3 regions of the Gordonia bronchialis DSM 43247 genome follow, and region 2 is predicted to be linked to each of the others. Evidence: predicted binding sites of a transcription regulator. Region 2 holds the regulator's gene; each other region holds the start of a gene.
What was found. The regulator LexA, encoded in region 2, represses DNA repair genes until DNA is damaged. The targets are predictions, from matches to a motif close to CGAACANNTGTTCG.
Positions count from the first base shown of each region.

Region 1: the regulator LexA is predicted to act here: its motif matches at 2,256-2,269, upstream of GBRO_RS08630 (error-prone DNA polymerase).
Region 3: the regulator LexA is predicted to act here: its motif matches at 2,344-2,357, upstream of GBRO_RS23105 (DUF222 domain-containing protein).

Region 1 covers NC_013441.1:1,826,184-1,830,383, forward strand. Annotated here, with positions in the region: gene GBRO_RS08620 (SDR family oxidoreductase) at 1-1,494, opposite strand, end outside; gene GBRO_RS08625 (DinB family protein) at 1,690-2,142, opposite strand; gene GBRO_RS08630 (error-prone DNA polymerase) at 2,284-4,200, shown strand, end outside.
Region 2 covers NC_013441.1:2,354,044-2,358,243, forward strand. Annotated here, with positions in the region: gene GBRO_RS11020 (putative PEP-binding protein) at 131-1,846, shown strand; gene lexA (transcriptional repressor LexA) at 1,891-2,592, opposite strand; gene GBRO_RS11030 (LysM peptidoglycan-binding domain-containing protein) at 2,972-3,583, shown strand; gene nrdR (transcriptional regulator NrdR) at 3,684-4,196, shown strand; gene hrpA (ATP-dependent RNA helicase HrpA) at 4,170-4,200, opposite strand, start outside.
Region 3 covers NC_013441.1:4,988,128-4,992,327, forward strand. Annotated here, with positions in the region: gene GBRO_RS23090 (hypothetical protein) at 1-311, shown strand, start outside; partial or broken gene GBRO_RS23095 (cupin domain-containing protein) at 589-1,022, opposite strand; gene GBRO_RS23100 (FAD-dependent oxidoreductase) at 1,212-2,174, shown strand; gene GBRO_RS23105 (DUF222 domain-containing protein) at 2,379-3,206, shown strand; one part of gene GBRO_RS23115 (IS3 family transposase) at 3,256-3,538, shown strand; AL1L pseudoknot at 3,534-3,662, shown strand; one part of gene GBRO_RS23115 (IS3 family transposase) at 3,538-4,200, shown strand, end outside.

The DNA.
Region 1 (4,200 bases), 530 kb from region 2:
CAGCAACCCCAGGATCAGGTTGACCGCGGCGAAGTAGTTCACGGCCATCACGCGGTGATAGTCGTGGCTGCGGTCGACCGAGTTGAGGGTGGCCCGGCGGATCGACCGGCCGGCGTTGTTCACCAGGATGTCCACGTGATCATGTTCGGCGAGAACGGATTTGATGAGGGTACTCACCGCCTCCTCGTCGGTGATGTCGCACTGGTAGGCGAACACGCGGCCGGGCGGGATGCCCTTCTTGCTGGCCGTCGCATTGAGCTCGGCAGCCGTGGCGGTGAGGTCGTCGGCGTTGCGGGCCACGATGAAGACGTTGGCGCCACGTGCCACACACATGCGGGCGGTCGCCTTGCCGATGCCGGTGGAGCCGCCGGTGATGAGGATGTTCTTGCCCACCAGCGGACCACGGCGATCAGGCCGTCGATTGCGACTGCGATCGAGGTGGCGGGCCCAGTACTCCCACAGTCGGGGGCCGTACTCCTCGAGGTCGGGCAGGGTGATGCCGTGATCGGCCAGGACGGCCACGGTGTGATCGGCGCGGAAGTCGACGGGCAGCGACATGGTGTCGAGGACGGCGGGCGGTACACCCTGCTGGGCGGCGATCAGGTTCCGGCCCACCCGCAGCGGCCCGATCGCCGACAGGGTGAGTGCAGGCTCCATCAGGCGATGGGGGAGAGCGTCGAATCCCTTGGGGGCGTTGAAGCCAGGCGCGATGGCGTTGTACATGTCGGTGATCGTGCGGCGTCGGGGATCGCTGAGATGGAAGACGAGTCCGCTCCGGTCCGGATCGACGTCGAGCAGCGCGACGATGGCGTGCGCGACGTAGTCGACCGGCACCATGTTGATCGTCCCGAGGTCGGGCATCGGAATACGCAGCGCCGAAGGCAGTTTCCCGAGCGCGGCGAGTTGTCCGAAGAAGTAGTATGGACCGTCGATCTTGTCCATCTCGCCGGTGCGGGAGTCACCGACCACCACCGATGGCCGATACACCCGCCACCGCAACCCCTCTCGTTCGCGGATGACGCGTTCGGCCTCGAACTTGGTGCGGTGATAGGGCGACGGAAAACCCTGCCCGGTGTCGAAATCGTCCTCGGTGTAGACGCCGCGGTGATCGCCCGCGACCGCGATCGACGACACGTGATGGCACAACGCATCTCGGGCGACGGCGAAGTCGGCGACGTGCGCGGTGCCCGCCACATTGGCGGTCTGCTGGGCATCGGCGTCGGCGGCCATGTCGTAGATGGCGGCGAGGTGGACGACGTGATGGATGTCGGGCAGATCGGCGGTGTCGAGCCCCAGTCCGGGGACAGTGATGTCGCCGACGACGGGGGTGACCCGATCGGCGTCCGGCAGACATGCCAGCATCTCGGTGAACCGCGACAACGAACCTTCGCGGACCAGAGCATGGACGGTGGCGGAGCGGTCCACGGTCAGCAGACGCTCGATGACCCGGCGGCCGATGAAGCCGTTGCCGCCGGTGATGAAGTAGTTCCGCATGTGCTGTGTGTCCTGGTTGATTCGGGAACAAGATTTCTGCAACTCAGAGTGACACTTACATTGCCGGACGGCAACGTCTACACGCTAATCGGCTGCGCGCGAATCCGCTGTCACCACGACCCACGCTAAACACTCCGCCGACGATGGCCGTGGCTCGACCGCAGTCCGTCACGTCACGGAATGTCCGTCCGCGGACTATCGGCGGGGGTGGCCACTGATGGCTGTCTGGATCTGTTCGCGCAGGATGTCACCGTGACCGGCGTGTCGGGCGTACTCGGCGATCATCGCCAGGAGGGTCCATCGCATACTGACCAGGCCCTCGCGGGGTTGGCGTTTAGTGTCGTCGAGGCCGAAGCGGGCTGCGATCTCCCGTGAGCGGGCGCTGGCGCCTTCGAACTCGGCGATGACGTCATTCAGGGTCTCGTCGTCGGCCACGGTGAAAGTGCCTTCGTCGCGACGCGAGTAGCCATCGCACTCCACCTCGTCGAGTCCTGCCCAGAAACGCTGAAACCAGATCCTTTCAGCGGCCGCGGCATGCTTGATCAACGAGATGGGGGTGGTCAGCGAGGGCACAAGATGGAGGCGGACGGTCGCGTCCGGTAGCCCTCGTGCGGACTCGATGAGTTCACGGCGGTTGTGGTCGAGCATGGCGTCCAACATGGATCGCTCGGACGGGTGGGGTCTCAATGGTGGTGCGACGGCCGACGATCGCGGGCAGGGCGCTGTCTGCGGAATCGTGACCCGACAGACGAGTGTCGTATCGAAATCATGTTCGATAGACTGGTCGGCGTGGGATGGGATCAGGGACCACCGACGTGGTCGGAGCTGGAGCGGGTGCTCTCGGGCCGGGCGCCGGGTGCGGGGCGTCCCGGCGAGGCCTTCGGTCCCGGTGACAACACCGGCGACGGCAGCGACAGTCCGGCCTGGTCGCGCAAGCGTGGGGCCTTCCGGCCCGATCCGGTCCGGCCCGAACCGTCGTCAGTACCCTACGCCGAACTGCATGCGCACAGCGCCTACAGCTTCCTCGACGGCGCGTCGATGCCGGAGGAGATGGTCACCGAGGCCCAGCGGCTGGATCTGCGGGCATTGTCCATCACCGACCACGACGGCTTCTACGGCATCGTCCGATTTGCCGAGGCGGCAAGGGAATTCGGGATGCCGACGGTGTTCGGATCGGAGTTGTCGCTGGCTCATGACGTGGCGCGCACCGGCCACAACGATCCGCCGGGGGAGCATCTGCTGGTCCTCGCCCGCGACAGCGAGGGCTATCGGCGATTGTCGCGAACCATCGCCGACGCGCACATGGTGGCCGGGGAGAAGGGGCTGCTGCGCTACGAACGGGAGTCGCTGTCGTCGGCGGCCGGCGGTCATTGGCTGATCCTCACCGGCTGCCGTAAGGGGGCGGTGCGCCGGGCGTTGGACCGCGGGGGAGCCTCGGCGGCCGAGGTGGCGCTGCGCGACCTGGTGGATCGGTTCGGTCGTGACGACGTGGCGGTCGAGCTGACCGCCTCGGGGCTGCCCGATGACGACGACCGCAACGCGGCACTGGCCGGGGTGGCGCGGCTCGTCGGGGTTGCGACGGTGGCCACCACCGGCGCGCATTTCGCCGGGCCCCGACGGCGCCGGCTCGCGATGGCGATGGCAGCCGTACGGGCACGCACCGACATCGATACCATCGCCGGCTGGATGCCGGGCGTTGCCGGGGCGCATCTGTGCAGCGGCGACGAGATGGCCCGTCTGCTGCCCGCACATCGCGACGCCATCGACAATGCGGTACAGCTGGCCGCCGACTGCGCCTTCGAACTGGGACTGATCGCCCCGCAGCTCCCGCCGTTCGACGTGCCCGACGGGCACACCGAGATCACCTGGCTGCGGGAGCTGACGATGACCCGGGCCCGACGCCGCTACGGCACTCCCGCGCAGCATCCGCAGGCCTACCGGCAGATCGAGCACGAGCTGGCGATCGTCGAGACGCTCAATTTCCCCGGTTACTTCCTGGTGGTCGCCGACATCGTCGACTTCTGCAAGGCCAACGACATCCTGTGTCAGGGCCGGGGGAGTGCGGCCAATTCGGCGGTTTGCTACGCGCTGGGGATCACCAACGTCGACCCGGTGGCCAACAAGTTGCTTTTCGAGCGGTTCCTCTCCCCGGAACGCGACGGCCCACCCGACATCGACGTGGACATCGAATCCGATCGACGTGAGGAGGCCATCCAGTACGTGTACCGGCGTTACGGGCGTGACTACAGCGCCCAGGTGGCCAACGTCATCACCTATCGAGGCCGCTCGGCGGTCCGCGACATGGCCCGGGCACTCGGCTACGGCACCGGTCAACAGGACGCCTGGAGCCGTCTGCCCGACGAGGCGCCACCGGAGGTCGCCGACCTGGCCGGTGAGATCCTCGGCATGCCAAGACATCTGGGCATCCATTCCGGTGGCATGGTGATCTGCGACCGTCCCATCGCCGACGTGTGTCCCACCGAATGGGCGCGGATGGAGAATCGGAGCGTTCTGCAGTGGGACAAAGACGACTGTGCCGCAATCGGTCTGGTGAAGTTCGACCTGCTCGGGCTGGGAATGCTCTCGGCGCTGCACTATGCGATCGACCTGGTCGCCGAACACAAGGGCCTGCATGTCGACCTTGCCGAGCTTGATCTGAGTGAGCCGGCAGTCTACGAAATGCTGTGCCGCGCAGACTCTGTGGGG
Region 2 (4,200 bases):
GTGGTCGCCACCGGCGCGACCGTGATCACCTGGATGGGACGCGCCGGCCTGTTGTGCACACGCGACCGGGAGGTCGTATGAGGCGCCGGCACGGCGCGCCGGACGAGACGACGATCGAGAGGGGTCCTCAGTGACCGAGACACTGGCGGGGTCGACATTGCAGGGCACACCGGTCGTCGGAGGGTTGGCCTATGGGCCGGCCATCTGGCCGGGTGAGCGGCCGTCCCACGACCCGGAGACCCTGGGCGTGGGCACCGAGGTCGCCGAGGCCGATCGGGAATCGGAGATCGGACGGTTCACCGACGCCGCCGGCGTCGTCGCGGGACGCCTGCGCGACCGAGCGTCACATAGTTCCGGCGCGGCGGCGGAGGTGCTGGCGGCCACCGCCGGCCTCGCCGAGGACCGCGGCTGGATCGGCGCGGCATCCGGATTGATCCGCAAGGGCGCAACGGCACCCGCTGCGGCGGCCGCGGCCACCGAGCAGTTCGCGACCATGTTCACCAAGCTCGGCGGGTTGATGGCCGAACGCGTCACCGACCTCAACGACGTGCGAGACCGCGTTCTCGCCGAACTGCTCGGGCTGCCCGAGCCGGGGGTCCCGGAACCCACCGAGCCGTCGGTTCTGCTGGCCGACGACCTCGCGCCCGCGGACACCGCAGGACTCGATCCGTCGACCACCGTCGCACTCGTCACCCGCTTCGGCGGACCGACCAGCCACACCGCCATCATCGCTCGTCAGCTCGGAATCCCCTGTGTGGTGGCCGTTTCCGGTCTCTCCGAGGTTCAGGCCGGTACCCCCGTCCTGGTCGACGGCAACCGCGGCACCCTGGCTATCGAGCCCGACGAGGCCTCGGCACGCGCTCAGGTCGAGGCGAGTAGACGGCATGCGCAGGCGGTGTCGGGATGGCAGGGCCCCGGCCGGACCGCGGACGGACACGAGGTCTCGGTCCTGGCCAACGTCGCCGACGGGGCATCGGCCCGCACGGCCACGAAATATCCGGTCGAGGGAATCGGGCTGTTCCGCACCGAACTCGCCTTTCTCGACCGCGCCGATGAGCCCTCGGTGGACGAGCAGGCCCGCATCTACGGTGAGGTGCTCGAGGCCTTCGCCGGCAAGAAGGTGGTGGTGCGCAGTCTCGACGCCGGTTCGGACAAGCCACTGAAGTTCGTCAACCACAAGGACGAGGCGAATCCCGCCCTCGGTGTGCGCGGCGACCGCATCGCGATCGAGAATCCCGACATTCGCGCCCACCAGCTCGATGCCATCGCCCAGGCAGCGGCCGCACTCAACACCACGCCGTGGGTGATGGCACCGATGATCGCTAGTCCCCGGGAGGCGGCGGCCTTTGCCGCGGAGGTTCGCGGCCGGGGCATGGTGCCCGGCGTGATGGTGGAGATCCCGGCAGCGGCCATCCTGGCCCACGCCATCCTGGCCGAGGTGGACTTCGTGTCGATCGGCACCAACGATCTGACGCAGTACACGATGGCCGCCGACCGGATGTCGGCCGACCTCGCCGCCCTGACCGATCCCTGGCAACCGGCCGTACTCAAACTCATCGAGAGTGTCGCGACCGCCGGTCAGGAGCTCGGCAAGTCGGTGGGGGTCTGCGGCGAGGCCGCCGCCGACCCGAACCTGGCATGCGTGCTCACCGGACTCGGGGTGACCTCCCTGTCGAGCGCGCCGGTCGCCGCAGCCGGCGTGGGCGCACGATTGGCCGAGGTCACCCTGGACGATTGCCGCGCGGCGGCCGCGGCCGCGCTGGCCACCGCCGACCCCGGCGATGCGCGTGCGGCCGCGGCCGAGGTGCTCGACGCCGCCGCGACACGGCACGCGACCGCGGTCTGACCGGTGTGACCGATCAGACCCGCGCGAGGTGAACTGCGTCGGATCTACACGCGGCGCATGACCGTGACGACCTTGCCGAGAATGGCGGCGTCGTCGCCGGGGATCGGCTGGAAGTGCTCGTTGTGCGGCATCAGCCAGATGTGGCCGTCCTTGCGCTTGAAGGTCTTCACCGTGGCCTCGCCGTCGATCATGGCGGCGACGATGTCGCCGTTGTCGGCGACGTTCTGCTGACGCACGACCACCCAGTCCCCGTCGCAGATGGCGGCGTCGATCATCGACTCGCCCACCACGCGCAGCAGGAACAGGGATCCGTCCCCGACGAGCTCACGCGGGAGCGGGAAGACATCTTCGACGGCCTCCTCGGCGAGGATCGGTCCACCGGCGGCGATCCGCCCGAGGACGGGTACGAACGTCGGTGTGGGCAGGTTCTCGGCCGACGGTGCGGGCTCGGATTCCTGGACGTTGACCGCGCGCGGGCGGTTGTGGTCCCGCTTGAGCAGGCCCTTGCGCTCGAGGGTGCGCAACTGATGCGCCACCGAGGAAGTGGACGTGAGGCCCACCGCGTCGCCGATCTCGCGGATGCTCGGCGGATATCCGCGCTCGCGCACGGACTTTCGGATCACGTCGAGCACCCCCCGCTGACGCGGGGTCAGCGACGCCTCGGCGACGATCGGATCGGCGGGGGTGGTGTCCTGATCGCGATCGGCGCCGCGGGCGCCGGTGCGCTTCGGCCGTGAGTCGCTCATCTGGTTGATTCCTCTCTCTGGCCGCCGCGGTGCGGCGGGATGACATGCCGGTGGTGGACCGCCGGGGGCGGCCATTTGTCGGTACCGGCCGGCAGGGTGTGGCTGTGCTCTTCGTCGGCGGGCTTCTGACTGGTGTCCATCGCGCTGATCTGAATGTCGCCGGTCTCCGTTTCGCTGTCTGTGGCCGAGCCTAGCGGAGTGTTCGGACATCTTCAAACATCTGTTCGACGTGTCGCGAGACATTGTCGGAGGCGCGTGGTACAACTCGAACATCAGTTCATCGAACACGTGGGCGACGTCGATCACGGGTCCGATGACTGCCGACAGACCATCCCAGATGGTCGTCCCACCAGGGACGATCCCGAGTTCGGAGGCCACCATGAGCATCGCCACCATGAGCCCGCGCACCGTCGGTTCGTCGCGAGTCGAGCGCGCTACTCGTCCTGATGTTCCCCTGCGGACACCGTCCGCACCGAGTGTCACGACGCCTGATCCGACCAGCCGGCGTCCGGCCACCCACCCGCGCAGCACCCCGCGTCGAACCGCCCGGCCGGCGCCGGACGCGGCGGGGCGCACCCGCCGTCCGGCGGGGCGCACCGACCGGCCCGCGGACCTGACCGCGGCAGGAGTCGGTGCGGGCGGCACACGGTGCGCTCAGCCCGTCGGGCATCGCGGCGGGCGCACGCCCATCAGCGGTATCCACGCCCGTCGGCGTGCCACCGCGGTCGGCGTCCTCGTCGGGGTGGCGCTCGCGGTGACCGTCTGGGTGATCGGCATCGTCGGCAACAACTACGCCGATTCGGTGTCCCCGCAACCGGTCAGCACGCAGGTCGTCCACGTGCGGGCCGGGGATTCGTTGAGCAGCATCGCCGCCCGGGTGGCCCCGGACATGCCGCGTCAGACGGTCATCGACGAGATCGTCGAGCTGAATGACATGCCGTCCAGCGGACTTCGGGTCGGGCAGCCGCTGCTCACCCCCGCATACCGTTGATCGACGGGCGGTATCCTCGATGACACAGGGACCGGTCGGGAACCGACCCGGCGTGCGCATCGCATGTGCCGGCGCGTCCCGCGACAGGCGTGAGGAACAGATGCGCTGCCCCTTCTGCAAGAACGAGGACACCAAGGTCATCGACTCACGTGTCGCCGACGAGGGGCAGGCGATCCGGCGGCGCCGCGCATGCGCCGAATGCGGTCGCCGGTTCTCGACGGTCGAGAGTGCGGTGCTCGCGGTGGTCAAACGCAACGGTGTCACCGAGCCGTTCAGTCGCGAGAAGGTGATGCGCGGGGTTCGGCGGGCATGTCAGGGCCGTGAGGTCGGCGACGACGACCTCGCTCAGCTGGCACAGCAGGTGGAGGACGCCGTACGGGCCAGTGGCTCGGCCGAGATCCCCAGTAACGAGGTGGGTTTGGCGATCCTCGGACCGCTGCGGGACCTCGACGAGGTGGCGTACCTGCGGTTTGCGTCGGTGTATCGCTCCTTCGACTCGCTCGACGACTTCCAGCGCGAGATCGACGATCTGCAAGGCCGCACGGCCGACTCGGCGCAGGACGCCTCGGCGCATCCCGATCCGGTGTCAGCCGAGTCGGTCCAGAGTTCGTAGCGCG
Region 3 (4,200 bases), 2.6 Mb from region 2:
CCGGACGCGACGCCGCTCTCGAAGCCGTCGAGGACAGCGCCCGCGACAGTGGCGCACCGGGCGTCGCCGACGCCCTGCATCAGGTCCGGGAGGCGACCGGCATCGTCGACGCCGACGAGCTGCCCATCGACGACTACGCCGACCTGAACGTGGGCGACGCCGTCGCAGCGGTCAACGAGCTCACCGAACCGGCCGACATCCGCACGATCCTGCACTTCGAGGAGGCGCACAAGAATCGTCAGCGCGTCATCTCGGCCAGCGAGAACCGGATTGCCGAGATCGCGAAAGAGGTTGTCGGCGTTGACAGCTGATCACCCTGCTGGTTGAGTGGCACGCCGCTTCTCTGCTCATGAGCAGCGCCACTTCTCTTCTGCTGGTTGAGTAGCACGCCGCTTCTCTGCTCATGAGCAGCGCCACTTCTTCTGCTGGTTGAGTAGCACGCCGCTTCTCTGCTCATGAGCAGCGCCACTTCTTCTGCTGGTTGAGTAGCTCCGCGCGAGGAACGAGTGCGGAGCGTATCGAAACCACCAGTGAGACAACGATGTCCGCACCCCACACTCGCGGGGTGCGGGCATCGTCTTCTGTCCACTATCGGTCACATGCCGGAACCGGCGCATCCTCGAAGAGTGGCTTGCCGAGCGGGATGAGGTAGAGCACGTCCAGCACGACCGGCGTGGTTCCGAGGTTTCGCCCGACGTGTGTGTTCTTCTGTCCGCGTGGCTCTTTGATGATGTCGCCGGTGCGATAGACGACGGGCACACAGTCGGACCCCGGATGCGTGAGCGTCCCCGCTCGGACCAGACCCACGAGATCTCCGCGTGATAATGCCAGCCGGTGGTCCCGCCGGGGGCGATGGTGATCTCGCGGACTGCGACGTGCACGCCGTCGGGAACAAAGGGCAGCAGCCCGGCCGGGATGTCATCTTCGGCGAGGGTGACTGCGGAGATCCCCGAGGATGGCGTGGCCTTCGCCGCCGCCGAAACGAGGCAGACGGACGCGATCAGGATGAAAGCGCAGGCCAGGCGTACAGAATTCTCATGTGCGGACTGTACTGCTGACAGTCCCGAAGCGCCGAGGTTTTGCCCACCACGGACGGGCTGAACCTTTGGTGCGCTTACCAGGAGTCCCCTGCGGTGACCAGGACCTCAGTATGCTCGCGGTGAGGGATTGATTGAGGCAGCCGTTCACGCGGACCGGCGGGAGGTATCAGAATGAGCATGCCGAATCCGCTGCGCGTCAACATTATCGGCGCCGGCGTGATCGGGTTGAGCATCGCCTGCGAGCTTCTCGACCGCGGCGCGACGGTGACAGTGATCTCCGACGCTGCGCATCCCTACGACTGTTCCCCGCTTGCCGGCGCAGTGTGGTTCCCCTACGGTGTCTCCCTCGATCCCGAGGTGCTCGCCTGGTCATGGGTCACCCGCGAACGTCTCGAGTACGTCGCACATCACGATCCGGCAGCCGGTGTCGCAATCCGTGACGGCCGCTACATCATCCGTGACGACTCAACAGATGTCTCGTGGGCAGTGGGTCTACCGTCGTACCGGGAACTCGACCTGGCCGAGCTTCCCGACGGCGCGCTACGCGGATTCACGGCCGCACTGCCGGTTGTGGACATGTCACGTTATCTGCCGTGGCTACGCAATCGGGCCGGGAGTGCACACTTCGTCAACCGTCACATCACCACACTGTCCGATACTGAGTGCTTCCACCCCGACGCGGTCGTCGTCGCGGCCGGAATCCGTTCTGCCGAACTGATTGCCGACGAAGCCCCACCGAAACCCGTGCGCGGGCAGGTGGTTCGTCTGCGCAATCCGGGGCTCACCGACTGGTATGTCGATGAGCTCGCCCCCGACGGAATGACTTATGTGATACCGCGATTCGACGACGTGGTGTGCGGCGGCACCGCCCTGGCCGGCGACTGGTCCACTGAGATCGACACCGCAACCGAGGCCGCGATCCTGCGGCGCGCCATCGCCCGCGTTCCCGCACTCGCGGGGCAACCTGTCGTATCGCGGGGCGTCGGGCTACGGCCGACGCGACCGTCGGTCCGTTGCGGCTGGGTCGACGGGCAGCGCCTGCCCACCCTGGCCTGCTACGGCCACGGTGGTGCCGGGGTATCGCTGTCGTGGGGAAGCGCTGAGGCGGTTGCCCGTGCTCTGGCGGCCAGGTGATCGAGAATCAATTCGAGCCGGGTTCGAATACCGTCGCCCGCCGCAACCCGAAGTCGAACGCTCAGCCAAGCTCATTCAGCGATGAAACATGTTGCAGCGCCGCGTGTTACAGATTCATTCGAAAAGGTTTGCGATTCCCCTTGCGTGCTCGCCGGCTGCTCGGTATTGTCGAACATAGATTCGATACGGCGGGGAGGGGGTTCGGTGGCCGACAACAAGTACAACGTTCAGCCAGGCGATCAGCCGTTGCCGGATGACTCGCGTTCGTCGGCAGGGTTCGAGTCGTGGGAGGTGTGGCGGCCGGGTCAGGGGTGGGAGCCGGATCTGCCGCAGTCGTATGCGGCGTTGATGGCCGCGCGGATCGCGACCGGGCGCGATCCGGCACCGACTGGGGAGTCTGCGGAGTCGTCGGGCCCCGACGGTGATCTGCCGGCCCTGTATGCGCTGTTGGGGCAGGTGGTCGATCAGATCGCCGCGGCGGAGTCCTCGGGTTTGTCGGATGCGCAGGTCGTGGAGGTGGCCGAAGCCCATGAGCTGATCGCTCGCCGGTTGTGGGGGTTGGGGCATCGGCGGGTGATGGACATCTCGGACCGTGGTGCGTTCACCAAGACCGGCCATAAGTCGATCCGCCAGTTCATGGACGACCGGCTGCGGATCACTGATCTGCGTGGTCGGGTCGCGGCGATGGACGCGATCTGTGCCAAGTATTCGATGCAGGGTGAACGACTCACCCCGAAACATCCGTATCTGGCCGACGCGGTGGCTGAGGGCGCTCTCGGGCCAAGTCATGTGACCGCGGTGTTGGAGGCGCTCGACAAGATTCCCGCCGCAGTGATTCCGGAGAAGAAGCACGCCGCGGAAATGCTGCTGGTCGATGCCGCCCGATCGTGTACGCCCACCCAGATCGGGAAGGTGGGGCAGAAGATCCTCGGCTATCTGGATCCGGACGGATCGTTGACCGAAGACCGCGACCGGGCTCGGCGGCGCGGGATTCGTCTGTCCCCGCAGGATTCGCAGTTGATGTCGAAGTGAACCGCCCCGGGTTCGTCGGAGGCTCTCGAACCTGTGAAGGATGGAGAGCATGGCAGCACCTCGGAAGTACAGCATTGAGCTGAAGGAGCGAGCGACGCGGATGGCGGTGGAAGCCCGCAAGGACCCGGCCACACGGCCGGGAGCGTTCAAACGGATCGGCGATCAACTCGGTGTGCACCCGGAGGCGCTACGCACCTGGGTCAAGCAAGCCGAAATCGATGGCGGGCAGCGGCCGGGTACCACGAGCAGCGATTCCGAGCGGATCGCGCAGCTCGAGCGGGAGAACCGCGAGCTGCGGCGGGCGAACACGATCTTGAAGCAGGCGTCGGCTTTTTTTGCCGCGGAGATCGACCGCCCACAGCGTTGATCGTGGAGTTCGTCGCCGCTTCTCGCGACGAACACGGAGTCGATCCGATCTGCGCGGCCCTACGCGACACGGCCGCCCAGATCGCTCCGTCCACGGTACGAGCCCACCTGAGTGCGAACAAGACCGAGGCGCCACGCACGGTGCGTGACCGGGAGATGCTCGGCGAGATCCGCACCGTGCACGCCGACAATCTCGGCGTCTACGGTGCCCGCAAGGTCCACGCCGAACTACGCAGAAAGGATATCGACGTGGCGCGCTGCACTGTCGAACGATTGATGAAAGCCGATGGACTGCAAGGGATACCGAGGTTGAAGACACGCAGGACCACCCGCAGCGATGGCGCCGAAACCCCGCAACCGGCCGACCGAGTCGGCCGGCAGTTCACCGCCGAGGCGCCGAACACCTTGTGGGTGGCGGACCTGACCTACATCCGCACCCACTCCGGGTGGGTGTACGCGGCGTTCATCCTCGACGTGTACTCGCGCGTGGTCGTCGGCTGGCAGGTCTCGACCACGATGCACACCGACCTCGCATTGGACGCCTTAGACATGGGATTGTGGGCGCGTGATCGTGCCGGCCAGGATGTGGCCGGACTGATTCACCACTCGGACCGCGGAGTGCAGTATC